3 regions of the Serratia sp. TSO36 genome follow, and region 3 is predicted to be linked to each of the others. Evidence: predicted binding sites of a transcription regulator. Region 3 holds the regulator's gene; each other region holds the start of a gene.
What was found. Region 3 encodes Fur, which represses iron uptake genes when iron is present. Its sites were predicted from a motif close to ATAATAATGAGAACNACTATCAA; they were not measured.
Positions count from the first base shown of each region.

Region 1: the regulator Fur is predicted to act here: its motif matches at 2,528-2,550, upstream of fes (enterochelin esterase).
Region 2: the regulator Fur is predicted to act here: its motif matches at 2,789-2,811, upstream of ACK3CV_RS18060 (Nramp family divalent metal transporter).

Region 1 is NZ_JBJZOU010000014.1:111,609-119,305, reverse strand. It holds gene ACK3CV_RS12905 (helix-turn-helix transcriptional regulator) at 1-159, shown strand, start outside; gene ACK3CV_RS12900 (TonB-dependent siderophore receptor) at 210-2,399, opposite strand; gene fes (enterochelin esterase) at 2,600-3,907, shown strand; gene ACK3CV_RS12890 (MbtH family protein) at 3,938-4,162, shown strand; gene ACK3CV_RS12885 (non-ribosomal peptide synthetase) at 4,214-7,697, shown strand, end outside.
Region 2 is NZ_JBJZOU010000021.1:106,997-114,693, reverse strand. It holds gene ACK3CV_RS18070 (FAD-dependent oxidoreductase) at 1-1,016, shown strand, start outside; gene ACK3CV_RS18065 (NupC/NupG family nucleoside CNT transporter) at 1,286-2,473, opposite strand; gene ACK3CV_RS18060 (Nramp family divalent metal transporter) at 2,851-4,086, shown strand; gene ACK3CV_RS18055 (DUF2502 domain-containing protein) at 4,127-4,537, opposite strand; gene mgrA (L-glyceraldehyde 3-phosphate reductase) at 4,762-5,751, opposite strand; gene ACK3CV_RS18045 (alpha-keto acid decarboxylase family protein) at 5,941-7,602, shown strand; gene ACK3CV_RS18040 (LysR family transcriptional regulator) at 7,599-7,697, opposite strand, start outside.
Region 3 is NZ_JBJZOU010000009.1:247,560-255,256, reverse strand. It holds gene pgm (phosphoglucomutase (alpha-D-glucose-1,6-bisphosphate-dependent)) at 1-943, opposite strand, end outside; gene seqA (replication initiation negative regulator SeqA) at 1,020-1,562, opposite strand; gene ybfF (esterase) at 1,787-2,560, shown strand; gene ybfE (LexA regulated protein) at 2,817-3,104, shown strand; gene fldA (flavodoxin FldA) at 3,369-3,908, shown strand; gene fur (ferric iron uptake transcriptional regulator) at 4,238-4,684, shown strand; gene ACK3CV_RS06500 (beta-N-acetylhexosaminidase) at 4,932-7,589, opposite strand; gene chiQ (ChiQ/YbfN family lipoprotein) at 7,603-7,697, opposite strand, start outside.

The DNA.
Region 1 (7,697 bases), on a different contig from region 3:
CTCGGCGCGCTGAGCCGCGAACAGAAACGGCGGCTGGTCAGCGATCTCTATCATCAGGGGGCGTTCAAGGCCAAAAGCGCCGCGGACTACATCGCCAACGTGCTGTCGATGGGGCGCGCCACGGTGTACAAGCACTTGCGAGAATTGAAGCAGGAGTAAAGGCGGCGGGAAAGGCGGAAGAAATGGGCGGCGCTGGCCGCCCATTTTCGTTACCAGCGGTAGTTGACCGAAGCGATGATGCTGCGGCCGCTGCCGTAGAAGCAGGCGTACTCGCCGCTGCAGGATGAAACGTATTTCTTGTCCGTCAGGTTCTGCACGTTGAGCTGGAGAGCCGCACCGCGCAGCGCCGACGAGGCCTGGCCAAGGTCATATTTCACCATGGCGTCGTACAGCGTGTAGTGCGGCACATCGTACTGGCCGATGGCGTCGGCCGGCGCATCGCCGATGTAACGCACGCCGCTGCCGACGGTCAGGCCGTTCAGCGCGCCGCTCAGGAAGCTGTAGCTGCCCCAGGCGGAAGCCGCGTGACGCGGGATGCCCGCCGGGCTGTGGCCGATTTCGTCCGCCGAGTTGGAGTCTTTGGTCACCACGTCGGTGTAGGTATAGGCGGCGGTCAGCTTGATCTCCGGCGTCGGCTGGGCATGCACTTCCGCCTCAATCCCTTTGGATTTCACCTCGCCGATCTGCTCGTAGGCGGAGGTGAGACGGTTGTAAGACGCCACATTGCGCTGGGTAATGTCGAACCAGGAGAGGGTCAGCAGGGTGTTGCCGCCCGGGATCTGGTACTTCACGCCCACCTCGGTTTGTTTGCCGGTGGTCGGCTTGAGCGGATCGGCGCCCGGCGCGCTCGGGTACAGGTTAGGATCGAACGAGGTGCTGTAGCTGACATACGGCGAAATGCCGTTGTCGAAGGCGTAAAGCAGGCCCGCGCGGCCGGTGAACTGGGCGTCGTTGTAGGTCTGCTCCTTACCGCCGCTGGTGCGATCGCGGGTGTTGACCTGCGACCAGTCCTGACGGCCGGACAGCAGCAGGTTCCAGTTATTCCACTCCAGCTGGTCCTGCAGATACACCCCGACCTGATTCAGCGTCTTCAAATCGCTGGAAGCCAGCGCCAGCGTGCTGCCATCGATGCTGGGGCGAACCGGGTTGGCCCAGTCGATCGGGTAGTCGTTGCCGCGATCGCGATACATCTTCGAATCGATATGGCTGTAGCGGTAATCCAACCCGCCCAGCACCGTGTGCTTCACCTCGCCGGTGTCGAACAGCCCCTTCAGCTGGTTATCCACGCCAAACTCGTTGGTCATCTGCGTTTCATGCTGCGCCATGCGGGTGACGGTGTGGTCGTTGACCTTCGAGTTTACGTTATAAACCAGATATTTATAGTCTTCATCGCGGTGGGTGAAGCGCAGGTTTTGGGTAAACGACAGCGCATCGCTGAAGTTATGCTCGAGGCTGTAGCCGATCGACGCCTGCTCGCGCCGCGACTTGTTGAAGCTGGGTTCGCTGATGTTGAAGTCATAGGGCACATAGCCCGCGCTGGTCGAGAACAGCGTGCCGGCGCGCGGCAGGAAGTTGCGCGACCCGGCTTTCGGATCGTTCTGGTAGCTGGTCAGCAGCGTAAAGCTGGTGTCTTCGTTCGGCAGCCAGGTGAAGGCCGGCGCGATGGCCACCCGTTGCTGCTTGCTGTCTTTGACAAACTCATGCTCGGTTCTGGCGATACCGTTCAGGCGATAAAACAGGGTGTTGTCGTCGTTGAGTTTGCCGCCGAAATCGAACGCCGTTTCCGCCAGATGGCGGTTGCCGGTGCTGAATTTGACTTCGTGAATGCTCTGGGCGGTAGGGCGCTTGCTGGTCATCACCACCACGCCGCCGGGGCTGACCTGGCCGTACAGCACGCCGGCCGGGCCGTGCACCATCTCCACGCGCTCCAGCAGCCAGGGATCGATCTGCCCGGCGCCGCCGTTTTGGCTCGAGAGGCCAAAGTGCAGGCCGTCGAGCAGCTTGGGCGCATAGCGGAAGCCGCGGCTGATCACTTCGTCATTGCGGTTGGAGTTGCCGCGGTAGGTGGTGATCACTCCGCTGGTGTAATTCAGCGCGTCGGCGACCGACGCCGGTTCCTGGTCGTTCATTTGCTCGCGCGTGACCACCGAGATGGACTGCGGCGTTTTGCGCAGAGCGGCGGCGGTCTTGGTGCCGGCGGCGCTCTCTTTGGCGACGATCCCTTTGACCGGCGCGGTCACGCTGTTTTGCGCGTCGGCGGTCACCAAAATCGTCTCGTCCGCCGCGGCGGACGCGTGTGGCGCGAAGGGCAGTAAGGCCAGCGCCGAGCCCAGCAACAACCGCTTGGCGGCCGTCGCCTCCGCATTCGAATTGTCTATCCCTTTGTTTTTAATCTTCATTCTCTCTCCTGCATACCTGCGTTGTGTGTCATGCAACCCTGATAAACCCCGAAATATCGGCGAGCGGTCTTTACCCGTCGATACGGAAACGCCGTGTGCGCACGACGGTAAAAATCCGACAAATAGTATTGAAAACGATAATGAGTATCAATACGATTGTCAGGTTTTGTAAAAATCACTCATGTTATGTAAGGGGCGCTATGGAGTTTTTGCCGGAAAAGAGGCCAGACAACGGTCATGAGGGATTGGCGGCGCAGTGGCTGCGTGAAGAGGCGGCGGGGCAGCCCGAGTGGTGGCAGAAGGTGGCCTCTCACGGCACGCCCATCGTCGAGCCGCACGATGACCGCCACGTCAAAATGACCTGGCTATGGCGCGATCCTGCCGGCGATGAACGGCGCTCGCCGATTCGCCGCGTTTATGCCGATATCAACGGCATAACCGATCACCACAGCACGTCCCCCAGCAGCCTGACCAGGCTGCCCGGCACCGACGTTTGGTACGGCGCGGCCGTTATCGAGCGCCGCTGGCGCGGCAGCTACAGCCTGATTCCCGTCACAGACCGGGATCTTCCTCCCGTCTTCAGCGACGACGAAACGCTGCGCGATCGCCAGCAGCGCGCCTGGTGGATTTCGCTGTTTCCACTGGCGATCGCCGATCCGTTGAATCGCCTCTCGCTGGGGCCTTCGCATCGTCCGCGCCCGGTTTCCCTGGCCCAGGGGCCGGATGCTGACGACCAAAGCGCCTGGCAGGCCGCCGATCGGCCGCTGGACGAGGCGCGGCTACAGCGTTTTCAGTGGCACAGCGAACGGCTCGGCACGCAGCGGCGCGTCTGGCTGTATGCCAGCGGCGACGCGGCGGTGAAAGCGAATCGCCCGCTGGTGTTATTGCTCGACGGCCAAAACTGGATCGAAAGGCACGCGCTGCTGCCGGTGATCGAGAACGAAACCGCAACAGGGCGGCTGCCGCCCGCATGCTGGCTGCTGATCGATGCGATCGACGGCGAACACCGGGAAAACGAGCTGCCCTGCAACGCCGCCTTCTGGCAGGCAATCATCGATGAGCTGTTGCCGCAGGCGCAGAAGCGCGAAGCGTTCAGCGAGGAAGGGGCGCGCACCGTCGTCGCCGGCCAAAGCTACGGCGGGCTGGCAGCGTTATATGCCGGTGTGCACTGGCCGGAACGTTTCGGCCACGTGCTGAGCCAGTCCGGCTCCTTCTGGTGGCCTACGGTGCAATTCGTTACCCAGTTCGAAAAACGCCACGAACTGGAGGAAGGCTGGCTGATACGCCAGGTTCGGCAACGCGACGCGGCGGCGCCAGCGCTCAACGTGATCCAACAGGCCGGCGATCGGGAGGCGGATATCGAATTCGTCAATCGCCAGATGCACGAGGCGCTGACGGCGGCGGGGCACCGCGCCGACTACCGCGTGTTTTCCGGCGGACATGACGCGCTCTGCTGGCGCGGCGGCCTGGTGGACGGCGTACGCCAGCTGCTTTCCGGGATGGAATAACCCACACATTTTGACAGACAGGTAATGAAAATGACTCAGGAACAACAAAACCCGTTCGATGACGAAAGCCTCCGTTTCTCCGTTTTGGTCAACGCGCAGCAGCAGTATTCGCTGTGGCCGCAGTTTGCCGACGCGCCGCAGGGGTGGCGCGTGCTGATGGGGCCGGCGTCGCGCGGCGAATGCATCGACTACATCGAAACGCACTGGCAGGACATGCGGCCGGCGGCCTTGAAAGCGGCGGATGCGGCGCGTTAAGCGCCAGACAGCCACATCGATACATTCCGTTTGAGGAAAAGGACAGACACCATGTCAGAAACGCTTTCTTTGCCGGATACTCAGGTCGAGTATCGGGATTATCCGCTGGTTGCGGCGCAACCGGGGATCTGGATCGCCGACCAAATCGCGCTGCGGCGCAACGGCTTCGCGGTGGCGCACTACACCGAACTGCACGGCGCTATCGACCGCTCGGCGCTGGAGCGCGCGATCCGTCAGGGGCTGGCCGAAGCGGATACGGTTCAGGCGCAGTTCTTTGAGGCGCAGGACGGCCAGCCGGTGCAGCGTTTGCCGCTGAACGCCGATCCTGCGCGCGTGCAGGCGCCGGAGTGGTTCGATTTCAGCGCGCGGCCGGACGCCGAACAGGCGGCGCTGGCGCTGATGAACGACGATCTGGCGCAGGATCTGCCGGCGGACGGCGAGCGGCCGCTCTATCGCCATGCGGTGATCCGCGTCAGCGCCGATCGCTGGTTCTGGTATCAGCGCTTTCATCATTTGACCCTGGACGGCTTCAGCTTCGAAGCCATCACCCGTCGGATCGCCGATATTTATCGCGCGCTGCGCCACGGGCTGGCGCCGGCGGCCTCGCCGTTTACCCCGTTCGGCAAGGTGGTGGAAGAGTTTCAGCAATGGCAAACCTCGCCCGCACGTGAGCGGGCGGCCGAATTCTGGCGCCAGCATCTGCGCGATTTGCCGTCGCCGCTGTCATTATCGACGGAGAGTCGGGAGGTTGAGGCGGGCGCCCGGCCGCTCAAACAGGCGCTGGTGCTGCCTGAATCGCTGTTTGACGAAGCGCTGCGCGATGGCGCGCTGCAGTCGCTGCAGCCGGCCGATATCGTCACGGCGGCGCTGGCGCTGTACCTGGCGCGCATGAGCGGCGAAACCCGCTTCTCAGTCGGTTTTCCTTTCATGCGCCGGATGGGATCGCAGGCGCTGGCGGCGGTCGGCCCGGTGGTCAACGTGCTGCCGCTGCTGCTGAACGTGACGCCGGAGATGTCGCTGGCGGATGTCTGCCTGGCCACCGTGGCGCAGATCAAGCAGGCGCGCCGCCATCAACGCTATGAGGCGGAGCAGATCAAACGCGATCTCGGCCTGGTCGGCGGCCATCAGGAACTGTACGGGCCGGTGGTCAACGTCAAGGTCTACCACAGCGCCTTGTCGTTCGACGGTCAGGCGGCCACCACCCATACGCTGGCGATGGGACCGGTCGACGACCTGGAGTTCGAGATCGGTTTTCGAAGCGGCGTATTGACGCTGTCTTTGGTCGCCAACCCGGCCAAATACTCGCCGCGCACCTTGCAGCACCACGCGGAGCGCATCGGCCATTGGCTGCAGCAGTTGGCGCGGCAGCCGCACCAGCCGAACGGTCAACTGGCGTTGATCGGCGAGGGGGAACTCAGACAACTCGCGGCCTGGGGGCGCGGCGCTGAGCTGACGCCGCCGGCGGGCATGGTTTCGATCATGGATGCGTTCCAGCGCCAGGTTGAGCGTCAGCCCGAGGCGTTGGCGGTGTCCTGCGGCGACGTGCGCCTCAGCTACCGGCAGCTCTCCGAACGGGTGATGCAGCTGGGGCGAGTGCTGATCGAAAGCGGCATCGGCGCCGAAGACGTGGTCGCCATCGGCATTCCGCGCTCGGTGGACACGCTGGTCGCGCTGTTCGGCGTGCTGGCCAGCGGCGCGGCCTATATGCCGCTCGATCTGGACTATCCGCGTGAACGTTTGGCGCTGATGTGTGACGACGCGCGGCCGGTAATGTTGCTGACCCACAGTGACACGCGAGCCAACATGCCGGATCTGCCGCAGGTATTGTGCCTGGACGACGCACCGTGCCTGACGCGCTGCGCGGCCGCCGAGGGCACGCCGATAACGGATGCCGAACGGCGTGTGCCGCTGAACGAGGCGCATCTCGCCTACATGATTTACACCTCCGGTTCGACCGGCAAACCCAAGGGCGTGATGTCCACGCACCGCGGGCTGCTGAACCTGTTCCTGTCGCACCAGGCTTCTCTGTTCGGCCCGGCGATCGAAAAATTCGAGGCCCGCCACGCGCGCCGCTTGCGCGCCGGCCATACCGCCTCGTTCTCTTTCGATTCCTCCTGGGAACCGCTGTTCTGCATGATGATGGGCAGCGAACTGGTTATCTTCGATGAGGAGCTGCGCCGCGACCCCTGGGCGCTGCTGGAACAGACCCAGCAGACGCCGATCGATCTGCTGGACATCACGCCGTCGTTCTTCTCGCAACTGGTGGACTGCGGTCTGCTGAAAGGGCAGTTCCCGCTGCCGTCGTTCGTGATGATCGGCGGCGAGGCGGCGACGCCGACGCTGTGGAACCTGATGCAGCAGCATCCGGAGGTGGAGATCCACAACTATTACGGCCCGTCCGAATACACCGTCGATACCCTCGGCGCGCCGGTCACGGCCGCAGACCAGCCGGTGATCGGCCGTCCCCTCGCCAATACCTCAGTCTGGTTGCTCGACAGCCGCCTGCAGCCGGTGCCGATCGGCGCGGCGGGCGAGCTGTACATTTCCGGCAAGGGCATCGCGCGCGGTTACCTGCGGCGCCCGGATCTGACGGCGGCGCGCTTTGTCGCCAACCCGTTCGTCGAAGGCGAGGTGATGTACCGCAGCGGCGACCTGATGCGCTGGAGCGCGGAGGGCCAACTGGTATTCATTGGCCGGACCGATCACCAAATCAAGGTGCGCGGCTTCCGCGTCGAGCTGGGTGAGGTGGAAAGCGCCTTGGCCGCCTTGCCGGACGTGGGGCGGGCGGTGGTGATCGCCGAACCGATCGGCGCCACCTATCGCCTGATTGGCTACTGCTCGGTGCAGGATGACGCGCGTCGCGCCTCGCCGGCGCTGCAAAGCGAGCTGCTGGGGCAGCTGGCGCAGCGTCTGCCGGATTATATGGTGCCGGCGATCCTGGTGGTGATGCCGGAGCTGCCGCTGAACGTCAACGGCAAGATTGACCGCCAGGCGCTGCCCAAACCGCAGGAGACGCTGGCGCAAAGCATTCGCGAACCGGCCACCGAGCAGGAAAGGCTGATTTGCCACGCGATGGCCCAACTGTTGGGAATGGAGCGCGTCGGCGCCGACGACGATTTCTTCGCGCTCGGCGGCGACAGCATCTCGGCGATGGGGCTGGGCACCGCCCTGCGGCGCAAAGGCTATCTGCTGCGGCCGCGCGAGATCTTCGCGCTGCACACCCCCGCGCGCATGGCGCAGGTGATGCAGCCGCTGGCCGTTGGCTCTCAGACCGCACGCAGCGTGCGGCAAGGCCCGATCGACGGGCTGCCGATCCTGCACTGGTTCGCCGAGACGGGCGATATGCATCGCCGCTTCGCGCACGGCGTTTTCCTGCGCGTGCCCGCCGAGCTGCAACCGGAACAGCTGCGTTATGCGTTGGCACAGCTGCGCGCGGCGCACCCGGCGCTGAGCGCCAGGATCCGCGACGGCCAGTTGGTGGTCGAGGAAGCCGCTACCGCTGAGTTCATGCAGGTTCAGGCCGTATCCGGCGAAC
Region 2 (7,697 bases), on a different contig from region 3:
CGGTGATGACGGCCTTGGCCTGTGCGAGGAAAGGGATCTCCGTTGATTTTTTTCTCGATGAGATGGATTACGATGAGTTCAAGACCTCTTTGGGTAGCCATTGTCTATGGCGAAGCGTTCATGAAGATAATCTGCGCCTGAGTCGATTTGCGGCCCAGTCTCAATGGATATGGGAAAAATTTATTCTGGCCTCTAGCGGTGAGTTTGGCCGAAAAGAAAGAATGGTACGCGTGGTTGAGCGTGCGGAACTCAACCAACTGATAAAATTGTATGAGCTGTATAATTTACCCTATGAAGTGAAAAATTGTGGTGATGATGAATCAATTGTATTGCCACCTTTCCTTGATTGTAAGAATAAATTTGTCTTCGTGAGTTATGATTCTATTTTACTTAACGTTGCTGAAATATTTTCATATTTTAGTGATGAATTGGCGTTTTTCACGAGTGTGAATGTTTTCAGAAATAAAAATATTGGTGGATTAGGTAGTATTGAAGGCGGTGTGATTTTTGTTGACGAAAAGAAACATCTGTATGATATCGTGGTTAAGTTTACAAATGATTTTAAAATCAATGAGATGACTTCATTCGAGGCCGTAGATGTCGAGGCTAAAACGATTTTTAAAGACTTTTATCTTTCAGACGCCATCGGCCATTTAACACAGCCCATATGGATTTCTGAAAATGAGTTTAATATATCGCTCGTACCCTCTGTCGATGGACGTGTTATCAGGGTTGGCATGGATGTTCACTTCCCCCAATCGGCAGAGGTATTGGTGCGGAATTTAAACATTGATGCTTATTTATCAAGAAGTAAAATCGACGTAATGTCCAGTTCGATATTTTCAATTGGCTCATATGGCGTTTCTTCGGAAGATACCAAGTCGGTGATTCCATGTTGGACAGTCAGTGATGACAATAAAAAGATAGTCGTCGTTGAAAGTGTGGACTCCTACTACAATGCCTCACCTGCTGTTGCGGAGGAGATCACAACGCTGTTAACGCTGATTATTAACTGATTGTTTGTTCCATGGCGCTTGCGCAGTTAAATGCCGCGCCCTATGGCGTGTCAAAGGCGTTCTGTTATAAGGACAAAAATCGACCTGTTCTGACTACGCAGATTGTTGTCACAGCCATTCCATTTTATGCAGAAGCATTATTATTGGGGGAAGTTTAACCGAGCGGCGAATGCTTATTTTCTGTCAGCATGCGCCAGTGCAGACGGCCAGGATACAGGCATAAAAAAGGCGCCCGCAGGCGCCTTTGTATGTTTGTGGCAACGCTGAACTTAGCCCAGCACCAGGCCTGCGATCGAAGCGGACAGGATGCTGACCAGCGTAGAGCCGTACACCAGCTTCAGGCCAAAGCGCGACACCACGTTGCCCTGATGTTCGTTCAGGCCCTTGATCGCACCGGCCACGATGCCGATGGAGGAGAAGTTGGCGAAGGACACCAGGAACACCGACAGGATCCCCAGGCTGCGCGGCGACAGTTCGGCAGACACTTTCTGCAGCTCCATCATTGCCACGAACTCGTTGGAAACCAGCTTGGTGGCCATGATGCTGCCAACCTGCAGGGCTTCATGCTTAGGAATGCCCATGATCCAGGCGAACGGATAGAAGAAGTAGCCGAGGATTTCCTGGAAGCTCAGGCCGAAGATGGCGCTGAACACTCCGTTGAGCGCGGCGATCAGGGCGATGAAGCCGATCAGCATCGCGGCAACGATAATCGCTACTTTGAAGCCGGCCAGGATATATTCACCCAGCATTTCGAAGAAGCTCTGGCCTTCGTGCAGGTTGCCGAGGTGCAGCTCTTCTTCTTTATTGGTGTCGTACGGGTTGACCAGCGACAGCACGATAAAGGTGCTGAACATGTTCAATACCAGCGCCGCCACCACGAACTTGGCGTCCAGCATGGTCATGTAGGCGCCGACGATGGACATGGACACCGTAGACATCGCGGTCGCCGCCATGGTGTACATGCGCTTTTCCGACATCTTGCCCAGGATATCCTTATAGGCGATGAAGTTTTCGGATTGGCCGAGGATCAGCGAGCTGACGGCGTTGAACGACTCCAGCTTGCCCATGCCGTTCACTTTCGACAGCACGGTACCGATAATGCGGATGATGAACGGCAGCACCTTGATGTACTGCAGAATACCGATCAGCGCCGAAATGAAGACGATCGGGCACAGCACCTTCAGGAAGAAGAACGCCAGGCCTTTGTCGCCCATGCCGCCGAACACGAAATCAGTCCCTTGTCCCGCAAACCCGAGCAGTTTGTCAAAAAGCGCGGCGAATCCTTTTACGAAGCCCAAACCCGCTTCCGAATGCAGGAAAAAGTAGGCCAGCAGTACTTCGATAACCAGTAATTGAATAACATAGCGAATGCGGATGCTTTTACGATCGCGGCACACCAACAGGGCCAGGATCGCCACCACCACTATCGCCAACGCAAAGTGCGCAATATGGGACATGTTTGCTCCAAATTTGAGGCAGGCTGAATTTCGGCTGTCATTTTATGTAACGCTACGTTTAAAAACGAGACTTCTATTGCAAATATGGAAAATCATAGCGGGAGTTCTCCTAAAGTGTTGCGCAAAAGCATAAAAAATCAAGACGTTAAAGCAGCAATAGGAAATTCGTATTCTTGTGCTAACCTGTCTTTCAGGGGTATTGCAGCCAAAATCCCATCAGAAAAGCACGGAAATCGGCAAGCTCCGCGCTGAACCCTTCGATAAAACCGTTAATGTTGGCTATTACAGAGATAAGTTTTACCGCTCTAAATGCGCTTGATAATTATTATCATTTATATAGAGTGGAGATAAACGTAATTTCAGTAAGGGTTCAACATATGCTGAACAGTCGCGTGGTTGAAACCACCTCCGGTCGCTCCGCCAGAAAAATCAAACTCTCGCTGATGGGGCCTGCCTTCATCGCCGCTATCGGCTATATCGATCCCGGTAACTTCGCCACCAACATCCAGGCCGGCGCCTCGTTCGGCTACAGCCTGCTGTGGGTGGTGGTTTGGGCCAACGTGATGGCGATGCTAATCCAGCTGTTGTCCGCCAAGCTGGGCATCGCCACCGGGAAAAATCTGGCCGAGCACATTCGCGATCGCTTTCCGCGCCCGGCGGTGTGGGCCTATTGGGTGCAGGCGGAGATCATCGCCATGGCGACCGATCTGGCCGAGTTTATCGGCGCGGCGATCGGCTTCAAGCTGCTGCTCGGCGTTTCCCTGCTGCAGGGCGCCGTGCTGACCGGCATCGCCACCTTTTTAATTCTGATGCTGCAAAAGCGCGGGCAAAAGCCGCTGGAACGGGTGATTGGCGGCCTGCTGCTGTTCGTCGCCGCCGCTTACATCGTCGAGCTGGCATTCTCCCAGCCGCAGCTCGCGCCGCTGCTGAAGGGCATGGCGCTGCCCGATCTGCCCAACGGCGATGCGGTATTTCTGGCCGCCGGGGTATTGGGCGCCACCATCATGCCGCACGTGATCTACCTGCATTCGTCGCTTACCCAAATCGGCGGCGAGCACGACAAGGCGGAGCGCTATGCCGCCACCAAAGTCGACGTCGCCGTGGCCATGACCATTGCCGGTTTTGTTAACCTGGCGATGATGGCTACCGCCGCCGCCGCGTTTCATTTCAGCGGCCACAGCGGCATCGCCGATCTCGACGTGGCCTACCTGACGCTGCAACCGCTGCTCGGGCAAGCCGCCGCCACCGTGTTCGGCCTGAGCCTGGTGGCCGCCGGCCTCTCCTCTACCGTGGTGGGCACGCTGGCGGGGCAGGTGGTGATGCAGGGGTTCGTGCATTTCCATATTCCGCTGTGGCTGCGGCGCGCGGTGACCATGCTGCCGTCGTTTATCGTCATCATGCTGGGGATGGACGCCACGCGCATTCTGGTGCTGAGCCAGGTGCTGCTCAGCTTCGGCATCGCGCTGGCGCTGGTGCCGCTGCTGGCTTTCACCGGCAATCGGGCGCTGATGGGGGAGATGGTCAACGGCCCTGTGGTGCAAAACCTGGGCAAGCTGATCGTGCTGGTGGTGGTGGGATTGAACGGCTACCTGCTGATCGGCAGCGTGCTGTAGGCAAAAAAACGCGGGCCGGCATGGTGCCGGCCCGTCGTCGTTAATCGCGGTCGTCATCGCCGTGGCGGCGCCAGCGATCGCGGTCATGATCGTGGTGGTGCTTTTTCTCTTTCTTCCAGTGATGCTTATCGTAATGCCTGTCGTATTTACGATAGCGTCCTTCATGATAGTAATAGTGTTTGCGCCAGTAGTCGCGGTCGCGCCAGCGATAGCCGTCCCAGTAGTAACCGCGGCGGCTGCGGTCGCCGAGATAGCGCCCCTGATGGCCTTGCCACCAGTCGCGATCGCGCCAGTCGTAACCGTCCCAGTAACGGCCGCGATTGTCCCGATCGCCGATGCGCAGTGAAACGCCCGGCATCAGATCGATGCTGATCCCTTCGGCGTGCGCCTGCTGTGCGGCGGGCAGTACCGTCGCCGCCAAGATGGCGGCCAAGAGCAGAGGTTTAAACATGACTTCTCCTTTCCGCTTGCGCGGCCTGGCCGTTTGTCACTTTATGAAGCGCGTTCATCAGTTTAAAAAAACGGCCTTATCGTTATTTTTGCTGCAATATCGGCATCATAGCGCCGGCGCATAGGGTTGAATCTGAGAGCCACTCTGAAAACGGCGACGAAGGCCAAGATTTGAGATTTTTCTGGGGGATCGCCGCTCGATTGAGCGGCGGAATTTGTAAGCGATTACAATAAGATTTTCTCGATCTGCGCGAGTTCTTCTTCACTGAAGTGGCGATTGGCCAGCATGCCCACCGCGTCTTCTATCTGCGCATTCTTGCTGGCGCCGATCAGCACCGAGGTGACGCGATCGCCCCGCAGCACCCAGGCCAGCGCCATTTGCGACAGCTTCTGCCCGCGTTGCCGCGCCAGCGCATCGAGGCGGCGCACCTTGTCCAGCCGTTCGGCAGTCAGTTGCTCCGGCTGCAGGAAGCGGCTGCCGCTGGCGGCGCGGGAATCTTGCGGAACGCCGTGCAGGTAGCGGTCGGTCAGCAGGCCGCCCGCCAGCGGCGAGAAGGCGATCGAGCCGACGCCATGCTCCGCCAGCGTATCCAGCAGCGCCGTCTCCGGCCCGCGTTCCAACATCGAATACTTCGGCTGGTGGATCACGCACGGCGTGCCGAGCCCTTGCAGAATGTCGAACGCCTGCCGTGCGCGTTCGGCCGGGTAATTGGACAGGCCGACGTACAACGCTTTGCCCTGGCGCACCAGCAGATCCAGCGCCGCCATGGTTTCTTCCAGCGGCGTGTCCGGATCCGGCCGGTGGTGATAAAAGATATCAACATAGTCCAGCCCCATGCGCTTCAGGCTCTGATCGAGGCTGGCGACCAGGTACTTTTTCGAGCCCCAATCACCGTAGGGGCCGGGCCACATGGTGTAACCGGCTTTGGATGAGACGATCAGCTCATCGCGCCAGGCCCGCAGATCGGCGTTGAGTATGCGGCCAAAGTTCTCCTCGGCGGCGCCGGGCGGCGGGCCGTAGTTATTGGCCAGATCGAAATGAGTAATGCCGCGATCGAAGGCGCAGCGGATCAGGCCGCGGGCGTTGTCGTACAGCGTGGTGTCGCCGAAATTGTGCCACAGTCCGAGCGAGACGGCGGGCAGCTTCAGCCCGCTGCGGCCGCAGCGCCGGTATTCCATGTCTTGATAACGTGAGGGGGAGGCGGGGTAGGACATAGTTATCCTTGTCGGCGAGAGGTGAAGTGCTTTGAGTGTATACGCTTTCACACCGCGTTGCCGGGGGAGCGATCACAGCGCCGGCATGTAACGCCAGGTTGCCGATCGATGCAGGAATCCTTGTTCGAAATTTGAACAGCATCTTCGATACTTAAAGGTAATCGCTCCAGCTGCAGACAGGTGATGATCATGACTCAGACCTATACGGTGGCCGATTATCTGCTCGATCGTCTGGCCCAAATCGGCATCCGTCATTTCTTCGGCGTGCCGGGGGATTACAACCTGCAATTCCTCGATCACGTCCTCGCCCATCCGCAAATCACCTGGGTAGGCTGCGCCAACGAACTGAACGCCGCCTACGCCGCCGACGGCTATGCGCGCTGCAAACCGGCGGCCGCGCTGCTCACCACCTTTGGCGTCGGCGAGCTGAGTGCGTTGAACGGGGTGGCCGGCAGCTACGCCGAATACCTGCCGGTGATCCACGTGGTCGGCACGCCGGCGCAGCGCGCTCAGCGCGCCGGTGATTTGCTGCACCATTCGCTGGGGGATGGCGACTTCACCCACTTCGCCCGCATAGCCAAAGAGGTGACCGTCGCGCAGGCCGACCTGACCGCCGACAACGCCGCAGAGGAGATCGACCGCCTGATTTGCGCCGCCTTGCTGGAGCATCGCCCGGTTTACCTGATGTTGCCCAGCGACGTCGCGCAGGCGCCGCTGCCGGCCAAACCGGCGCCGCTGATGCTGCGCCAGGCCAAACTGTCGCGCAGCGCATTGCAGGCGTTTATCGCCGCGGCGCGCGAAAAGCTGCTGTCGGCGCGGCGGGTATCGCTGCTGGCGGACTTCCTGGCCGATCGCTTCGGTGCCGAAGCGGCGCTGGACGAGTGGCTGCAGGAGGTCAACATTCCGCACGCTACGCTGCTGCTCGGCAAAGGCGTGCTGGATGAGAACCGCGCCGGTTTTGTCGGTACCTACTGCGGCGGTGCCAGCGATCCGGTGGTGAAACAGCTTATCGAAAACGCCGATGTGGTGATCAACGTCGGCGTGCGTTTGACCGACACCATTACCGCCGGTTTCACGCATCATTTGCCGGTGGAAAAATGCATCGACATTCAGCCGTTCGAAGCCTGGGTCGGGCGGCAGCGCTTTAGCCGCATTCCGATGCGCGACGCGGTGCGGGCGCTGCATCGCCTGAGCCTGTCGCTGGCGTCGCGTTGGCCGTTGCCGCCGATCGTCCGCCCGGCGCTGCCGGAAGGCGATGGGGAAGGGCTGGATCAGCACGCCTTCTGGCGGCAGATGCAGGATTTCCTGCGGCCCGGGGATATCGTGCTGGCCGATCAGGGCACCGCCTGTTTCGGTGCGGCGGCGCTGACGTTGCCGCGCGGCTGCCGGTTGATCGTGCAGTCGCTCTGGGGCTCGATCGGCTATACCCTGCCGGCGACGTTCGGCGTGCAGACCGCCGAACCGCAGCGCCGGGCAGTGCTGCTGATTGGCGACGGCGCCGCGCAACTGACCGTGCAGGAGCTGGGTTCGATGCTGCGTGACGGACTTAAACCGGTGATCTTCGTGCTGAACAATCAGGGATATACCGTCGAGCGAGCCATCCACGGGCCGGAGCAACGTTATAACGACATCGCGCGCTGGAACTGGACGCAGCTGCCGCCTGCGCTGGCCGGCGAGCGGCCGGTGAAGGCGCTGCGGGTCAGCGATTCGGACGGCTTGCGCCAGGTGCTGCGCGAGGTAGCCGATGGCGATCGGCTGGCCTTCATTGAAGTGATGCTGCCGAAGATGGACATTCCCGAGCTGCTCGACACCGTTTCGCGCGCCATCCAGGCGCGCAACGCCGCCGCTTAAGGCAGGGAATCGCCCAGCAGGCGCTTCAGCATCCAGAACCCCGCCGGGCCCGGCGGGGTCAGTTTTGACCATACCGCATCCACCGAGATCATTTT
Region 3 (7,697 bases):
GCGTGACAATGCCGTGGCGGTCGTAATCCGGATCGTTGGCGAACGCCAGATCGAATTTGTCGCGCAGCGCCAGCAGGCCAGCCATCGCCGACTCGGACGAGCAGTCCATGCGGATGATGCCGTCGTGATCCAGGTGCATAAAGCGGAAGGTCTGATCGATGGAATCGTTCACCAGCGTCAGATCCAGCTTGTAGTGTTCCGCCACGCGCTGCCAATAGGCGATGCCGGAGCCGCCGAGCGGATCCACGCCCAGCTTCAGGCCGGCGCGTTGAATGGCCGGCATGTCGACCACCTCAACCAGGCCTTCGACATAAGGCTGCACCAGGTCTTTGGCGTGCAGGTGGCCGCTGTTCCAGGCCTTGTCCAGCGACTGGCGCTGAACGCCTTTCAGCTGCTGCGCCAGCAGTTCGTTGGCGCGCTTCTCGATCACCGACGTCAGGTTGGTGTCAGCCGGGCCGCCGTTCGGCGGATTGTATTTGATGCCGCCGTCTTCCGGCGGGTTGTGGGACGGCGTAATGACGATGCCGTCGGCCTGCGCGCCGCCGCGGCGGTTGTGACACAGAATGGCGTGCGATACCGCCGGCGTTGGCGTGAAACCGTTATTTTCCTGCACGATCACATCGACGCCGTTGGCGGTCAGCACTTCCAGCACGGAAATGAAGGCCGGCTCAGACAGCGCATGGGTATCTTTGCCCACGTAGCACGGGCCGGTGGTGCCCTGCTGATGACGAACTTCGGCGATCGCCTGAGCGATGGCGAGGATGTGCGCTTCGTTGAAGCTGTGGCGCTGCGCGCTGCCGCGGTGGCCGGAGGTGCCAAACTTCACCGCGTGTGCGGCATTGCCGGCTTCAGGTTGCAGCACATAGTACTGCGACGTCAGCTGGGCTACGTTGATCAGATCGCTTTGGCGGGCGGGCTGCCCGGCACGTGGATTATTCGCCATCGACATATCTCCCTCATCCCTGTCGGTGACCGGGCAATACGTCGCGCACGGCCAGCATGACGGGCTGTTCGCTAAATTAGACGGTACCGCAAACTTTCTCGATCAGTTCCGCCGGGAACTGCATCGCCTGCATGATGTGTTCGATCATGCTGCGTTTGCGGCCGGTATTGGTATTGGTGATCACCCAGTAAGGGGTGCCCGGTACATGCTTCGGCTTGGTATGCGTGCCGTTGGCCAGCAGGGTCTGCTGATCGCCGGCGAAATAGGTGCGGGTACGGCCGGTCAACGCCTCGGTGGCGGCGGCGAAACCGGCGGCATCGAGGGTGTACAGCGTGGACAGCACCAGCATGAAACGGTTGACCGCTTTGTTCTGCTCGGCGTATTCATCCGATAACAGCAGCTCACGCATGGCGCGCACGCGATCGCGCGGACGCTGCGCCGGCGCCGCTTTTTCCAGCTCGACGGACTGCGGGGCACTGGCGGCAGGCAACGCGCGCACCGGCTGCCCGGCGGTGAATTTCAACATGCGGCGTAAAATATCGGACGCGCTTTCACCGATGTGTTGCGTGTGGCTGGCAATATAACGGTAAAGCTCTTCGTCGACTTCAATAGTTTTCATCTTTATCCAATACTGTTTTTTCTACTTAGAACCTGAAGCCAGATCCTGCATTCAAGCCATGGGATTATAAGGTTAAAAGCGCTGGGGCGAACACAACAATGTGCCTCCGGACGGCAAATGCAGACTAATACCTATAGCCGGCACTGCCAAGCCCGCGCCGCGAAAATTCCGCATGATTCATCGTGCGATTCAATCATGATACCCTAATCTGAATCTCTCTCAGTATGAACTTCGCCATGAAATTACATTATCAACTGCTGGCCGCCGAGTCAGACGCGCTGCCGGTGCTGCTGATCCACGGGCTGTTCGGCAATCTGGACAACCTGGGCGTGCTGGCGCGCGATCTGCATAAACAGCACACGGTGATCAAGGTAGATCTACGCAATCACGGCCTCTCCCCGCGCGCCGACGACATGAACTACCCCGCCATGGCGCAGGATCTGCTGGCGCTGCTCGACGAACTGCAGCTGGAGAAAGCGATCGTCATCGGCCATTCGATGGGCGGCAAAGCGGCGATGGCGCTGACCGCCATCGCGCCCGAGCGCGTCGCCAGGCTGATCGTTATCGACGTCGCGCCGGTGAATTACCAGACCCGCCGCCACGACGAGATTTTCGCCGCGCTGAAGGCCGTCAGCGCCGCCGGCATCACCCAGCGCCAGGCGGCCGCCGAGCTGATGCGCGACTACCTGCAGGAAGAAGGCGTGATCCAGTTCCTGCTGAAGTCCTTCCACAACGGCGAATGGCGCTTCAACCTGCCGGTGCTGATCGCACGCTACGAAGACATCACCGGCTGGCAGGAAGTCCCGGCCTGGCCGCACCCGACCCTGTTCATTCGCGGCGGCCTGTCGCCGTATGTGCAGGACAGCTATCGTGCGGACATCGCCCGCCAGTTCCCGCAGGCTCGCGCGCACGTCGTCGCCGGCACCGGCCATTGGGTGCACGCCGAAAAACCGGAAGCGGTGCTGCGCGCCATCCACCGTTTCCTCGACGAAGCCTGAAAAACACGCTTTCCTGGCGAAAAAACGCGCTAAAGATAACGGCTTAGCGCGTTTAGCCCGCAGTTAGGCATTGTCGCCGCTCCATCTGCTGGGGTAATATGGCGCGCTATAATTTTGCCGCCGCGCCAGCGCGTTCGCGAACGCCGGTTCGGGGGTGAATTTGGGTTAGGGTTTATTGGCCCGAAGTGTGTTAACCGATGCCTCCGGAAGCGTGCGAGCGCTTTTTGATGCAAACTCCCTTGCAGTACCGCTACCTATGGCAAAAGAACAAACGGATCGCACGACGCTGGATCTGTTCGCAGATGAACGCCGTCCGGGGCGCCCGAAAACCAACCCGCTCTCCCGCGATGAACAGCTTAGAATCAATAAGCGCAATCAGTTACGGCGCGATAAAGTGCGTGGATTGCGGCGCGTAGAGCTGAAAATCAACGCGGATGCGGTGGACGCCCTGAACAAACTGGCGGAACAGCGCAACATCAGCCGCAGCGAACTCATCGAGCAGATGCTGTTGGCACAACTGGCGGAAGAACAGCCGGAACATTGATCTCTTCGGCCGCACGCGCGGCGCGGCGTTAAGGACAACGCCGGATCGACCACGCTTTTCTTCATTCTCCGGCATCGCATAAATGCGATAAAACCCCGGCGCCACTTTCTGGCATGATACGCATTTACCGGCTAGAGACTGCGCCTGTCGGCGCCCGCCCCGGAGGCGAAAGGCTCTTGCCATGGCATCATTTTAATCGGCGTCAGCGGCGGCAGTGCCGGCGTCGAGTAATGCAATTACTTGAATTTAAAGGTTATACGCGATATGGCTACTGTAGGCATTTTCTTTGGCAGCGACACTGGCAATACCGAAAACATTGCCAAAATGATCCAGAAAATTCTCCAGAAACAGTTTGGCGACGACGTCTCTGAAGTGCATGACATCGCTAAAAGCAGCAAAGAAGACCTGGAAGGGTTCGATATCCTGCTGCTGGGTATCCCGACCTGGTACTACGGTGAAGCGCAGTGTGACTGGGATGATTTCTTCCCGACGCTGGAAGAAGTCGACTTCAACGGCAAACTGGTGGCGCTGTTCGGCTGCGGCGACCAGGAAGACTACGCGGAATACTTCTGTGACGCGATGGGCACCATCCGCGACATCATCGAACCGCGCGGCGCGGCCATCGTGGGCCACTGGCCGACCAAAGGCTACCACTTCGAGGCCTCCAAAGGCCTGGCGGACGACAATCACTTCATCGGTCTGGCGATCGACGAAGATCGTCAGCCGGAGCTGACCAACGAGCGCGTGGACGCCTGGGTCAAACAGATCGTCGAAGAGCTGAGCCTGGCCGATATCGTCGGCTAAGCCCCGGCACTGGCGAAAGGTTGAACAAAGGCCCTGTAAAGTGCATAGTGTGCCCACAGGGCCGTCATCGGCAGCAGGGATTGCTGCGATAGAAGCTACAGATTTGTAACTTCCCACCCCGTCACGGTAGACTGAGATATCGGTTTATCCCATCCATCAAGGCGTTGCATGCAAAACATGCAATAGTGCAATTATATCTTTGTTAACAACCGGCGGTTTCTATTTAGTACAACCGGTTCTATAATGAGACGCATTAACTCTTTGTGCCGACCGATGCCACAGGCGAGTACGCCTCAACTTGATTAGCATAGTAACAGGACTGAATTCGCATGACCGACAACAACATCGCACTGAAGAAGGCCGGCTTAAAAGTCACGCTTCCGCGACTCAAAATCCTGGAAGTACTGCAAAATCCGGAATGCCATCACGTCAGTGCGGAAGATTTGTACAAAAAACTGATTGATATGGGCGAAGAGATCGGGCTGGCAACGGTTTATCGCGTACTGAACCAGTTTGACGATGCGGGCATTGTGACACGTCACAATTTCGAAGGCGGCAAGTCCGTGTTCGAGCTGACCCAACAGCATCACCACGATCACCTGATTTGCCTGGACTGCGGCAAAGTGATCGAATTCAGCGACGAATCCATCGAAGTTCGCCAGCGTGATATCGCCAAGCAGCACGGCATCAAGCTCACCAACCACAGCCTGTACCTGTACGGCCACTGCGAAACCGGTGACTGTCGTGAAGACGAAACGCTGCACGACAAGAAATAAGCCTGACCGGCTATGAAAAACCGCCTCACACCGAGGCGGTTTTTTTATGCCCGCCGTGCAACGGGCAAAAAAATCCCCGGACAAGCCGGGGAAAATCATGTCATGAAATATCACAATTGCAGCGGCACTGCGACTCCACGTACTACTCTCACTTCAACGTCCGCCCCGCGCCGACACGCGCGAAGGCAGATGCATTCCCCCTTCGTTATACGGCCTGCCGCCGGGGCAGCAGGCCGTTGCACTGGGCTTAAACCTTCTCGGCACGGCTGTAGCGTTTACCGTCCGGGCTGACCGAACGCACCTGAACGTCACCGGAAACCGCCGGTTTGGCCTTGGCGTCATAGCGCTGCCACTGCTTGCCGCCGTCGGTGGAATACTCGATGCCCAATCCCGGCAGCGCGATATTCGCCTCCAGCTTGCCGCCCGCTACGCGCGCGCCCGGCACCGGCAGACGGTAAGCGACGCCGCCTTTGTCCAGCTTGGCCAGTTCACGCTGGCCCAGAATATTGGCGAAGCGCAGCCAGTCTTTCTCCAGCGCCTTGGTATCGACAAAGTGGGTTTCCCCGCCTTTGTATTCGCGGCCGGCGCGATAGTCCTGCTCCCAACCGGCGCGGTACCAGGCGCGTTCCGCCACCGACAGCGCGCGTGGGAAGATCATGTATTCCATCTGCGGATCGGTGCGCTGGGTTTCGCTCCACAGCTGAGCGGACAGCCCGTAGGCGCCCGGCCACGGCTTGTCGCTCTTGGCGCTGAAGGGGTTGCCGTCGCGGTCGACCGAGGTTTCCGCGTTCTGCGGCATGTTGTCCGGCGCGAAGCTGAACACCTTGCGCTCGTCGCTGAAGCGGGTGCCCCAGTAGTAACCTCGCTCGTCCGGGTTCACCTCATAAGGGAAGTCCATATAGACGTAGTCCGGGTTGGAAACCACCACTTCATACCCTTTGTTGGCCCAGTCGTTGACGCTATCGAAACCGCCCCAGTACAGGGTATCCCAGAAGTTGACGCCCACGCGCGAGGTGGCGAACGCCTTCGCGCTCTCGGCGTCTTTCAGGCCGTCCTGCCAGGCCTGCATTCTGTCGATGCCGTGCGCCTTCACCAGCTTGCTGACCTCTTGGCCGAAGTAGCTCGGCAGGTGCTCCATGTCGGCCACCTTGCCTTCTTTGATCATCGTCTGGCACACCTGCGACTTGGCCCACGGCTTGTCTTCGTTGCTCTGATCGATGATGCCTTTGCCCGGTTCCGGTTTCGCCTTGTCGGTGTAGCCGGCGCCCAGGCGAATGTTTTTCGCTTCGTCGCCGCCGAAGTGCCAGGTCTTGATCGGCTGGCCGGCTTCTTTATGCATCTGGGCGATCTCGCCGATCACCTTGTCGACAAAGCGCTGGGAAGAGTCCAGGCACGGGTTCAGGTAGCTCTGGCGGTTAAAGAACTGCACGGAGGTGGTGTTGGAGGTATCGGTCGGATCCACCAGGCGGAATTCGTTGGCCTCCTGCTCTTTCCCGGCGGCATGCAGCTTTTTATAGCGCGCTTCCATCGAGACCACCGCGGCGCGGGCGTGCGCCGGCATGTCGATCTCCGGGATCACTTCAATCTGGCGCGCCTGGGCGTATTTGATGATGTCGATATAGTCCTGACGGCTGAAGAAGCCGCCGTAGACGTCCGGCCCCTGGCCGTACTGCGGCAGCAGGCAGGTGGTTTCGCTCAGATCGTGGCAGCGCTGGCCGCCGACGTCCGTCAGCTCAGGCAAACCGGGGATCTCGATGCGCCAGCCTTCGTCATCGCTCAGGTGGAAGTGGAATTTGTTGAGCTTGTAGGCCGCCATCTGATCCAGCAGGCGCAGCACCGCGTCCTTCTTATGGAAGTTGCGCGCCACGTCGAGGAAAATGCCGCGATACTCGAAGCGCGGCGCATCGCTGGCGTCCAGCGTGGCGATCTTGCCGCTGCCGTCGCTCGGCACTAACGACAGGATCGACTGCAGCCCGTAGAACACCCCGGCCTGATCGAAACCGATCACTCGCGCCTCTTTCTTGCCGATTTTCAACTCATAGGCGCCTGACACCGCCATCGCGCCTTTAAACTTGCCCGGCTGAATGTCGGTCTTGATCGGATAGCCGTTGGCCTGAACCGGCACGCCCAGCAGCGCAAAGCGCTGGTTGACGGCGTCCGCCGCCGGCTTGACCAGCGTGCTCAGATCCGGTGCCACGCCGTTACGCAGATCGGCGTCCTGCGCGTGTACTTTCACCTGCATCGGCGTCGGCACGATCTGGCCGCGCAGCGCGCCGGCAGGCAGCGTCTGCAGATCGGCATTGCTGACAAAGCGCGAAGCCGGCGTCATCAGAATGTTTTTGTCGTCCTTGGTGCGCTTCCACTGGTCGCCGGTGAACGGCGCCACGAACTGATCCAGATTTTCGGTATCGGTATTCGCCAGCATTTTCGGCTTGGCGTCGCCGGACGTGGCATACCAGCGCGGCAGGAAGTCGTTTCTGAACAGCTGCCAGTATTCGGCCACCACTGGAATTTCCACCGCCTTACCGGCCGGGAAACCGCTGAATTTGGCGGTCGGCTCCAGCTTGTACAGATCGCCGGTGAGGTGAGCTATCTTGAACTGATCGTTGTCCACCCGCAGGGTCTGGCGCGGGCTGTGGAAATAGATGACCCAGTCTTTGCCGTCGATTGCCTGGCCGTCGTTGCTGAGGGTGAACAACACCCGGTTGCAAGAAGCCCAGTCGGCGCCCAGCGCCGCGCAATCCACGCCGTTTTCGCCGGCGCGGTTATCCAGCATTTTTACGTTCAGCTTCAGCTGACTCAGTTGATCCACCAGTTGTTGATCGGCCATGGCGTTTCCCATGCCGCCCAGGAATCCCATCGTTGCCGTCAAAGCGGCTAATGCGCTCAGTTTGAATGCGTTCATGTTCTTGTCCTTCTTAATTATTGTTATCGCGAATTTCTTGCCACAGCTTGCCGCACTTGGCGTCGTAAGCCTGACCATTGCCGCTGTGAACCGCCATAATGCAGTTCT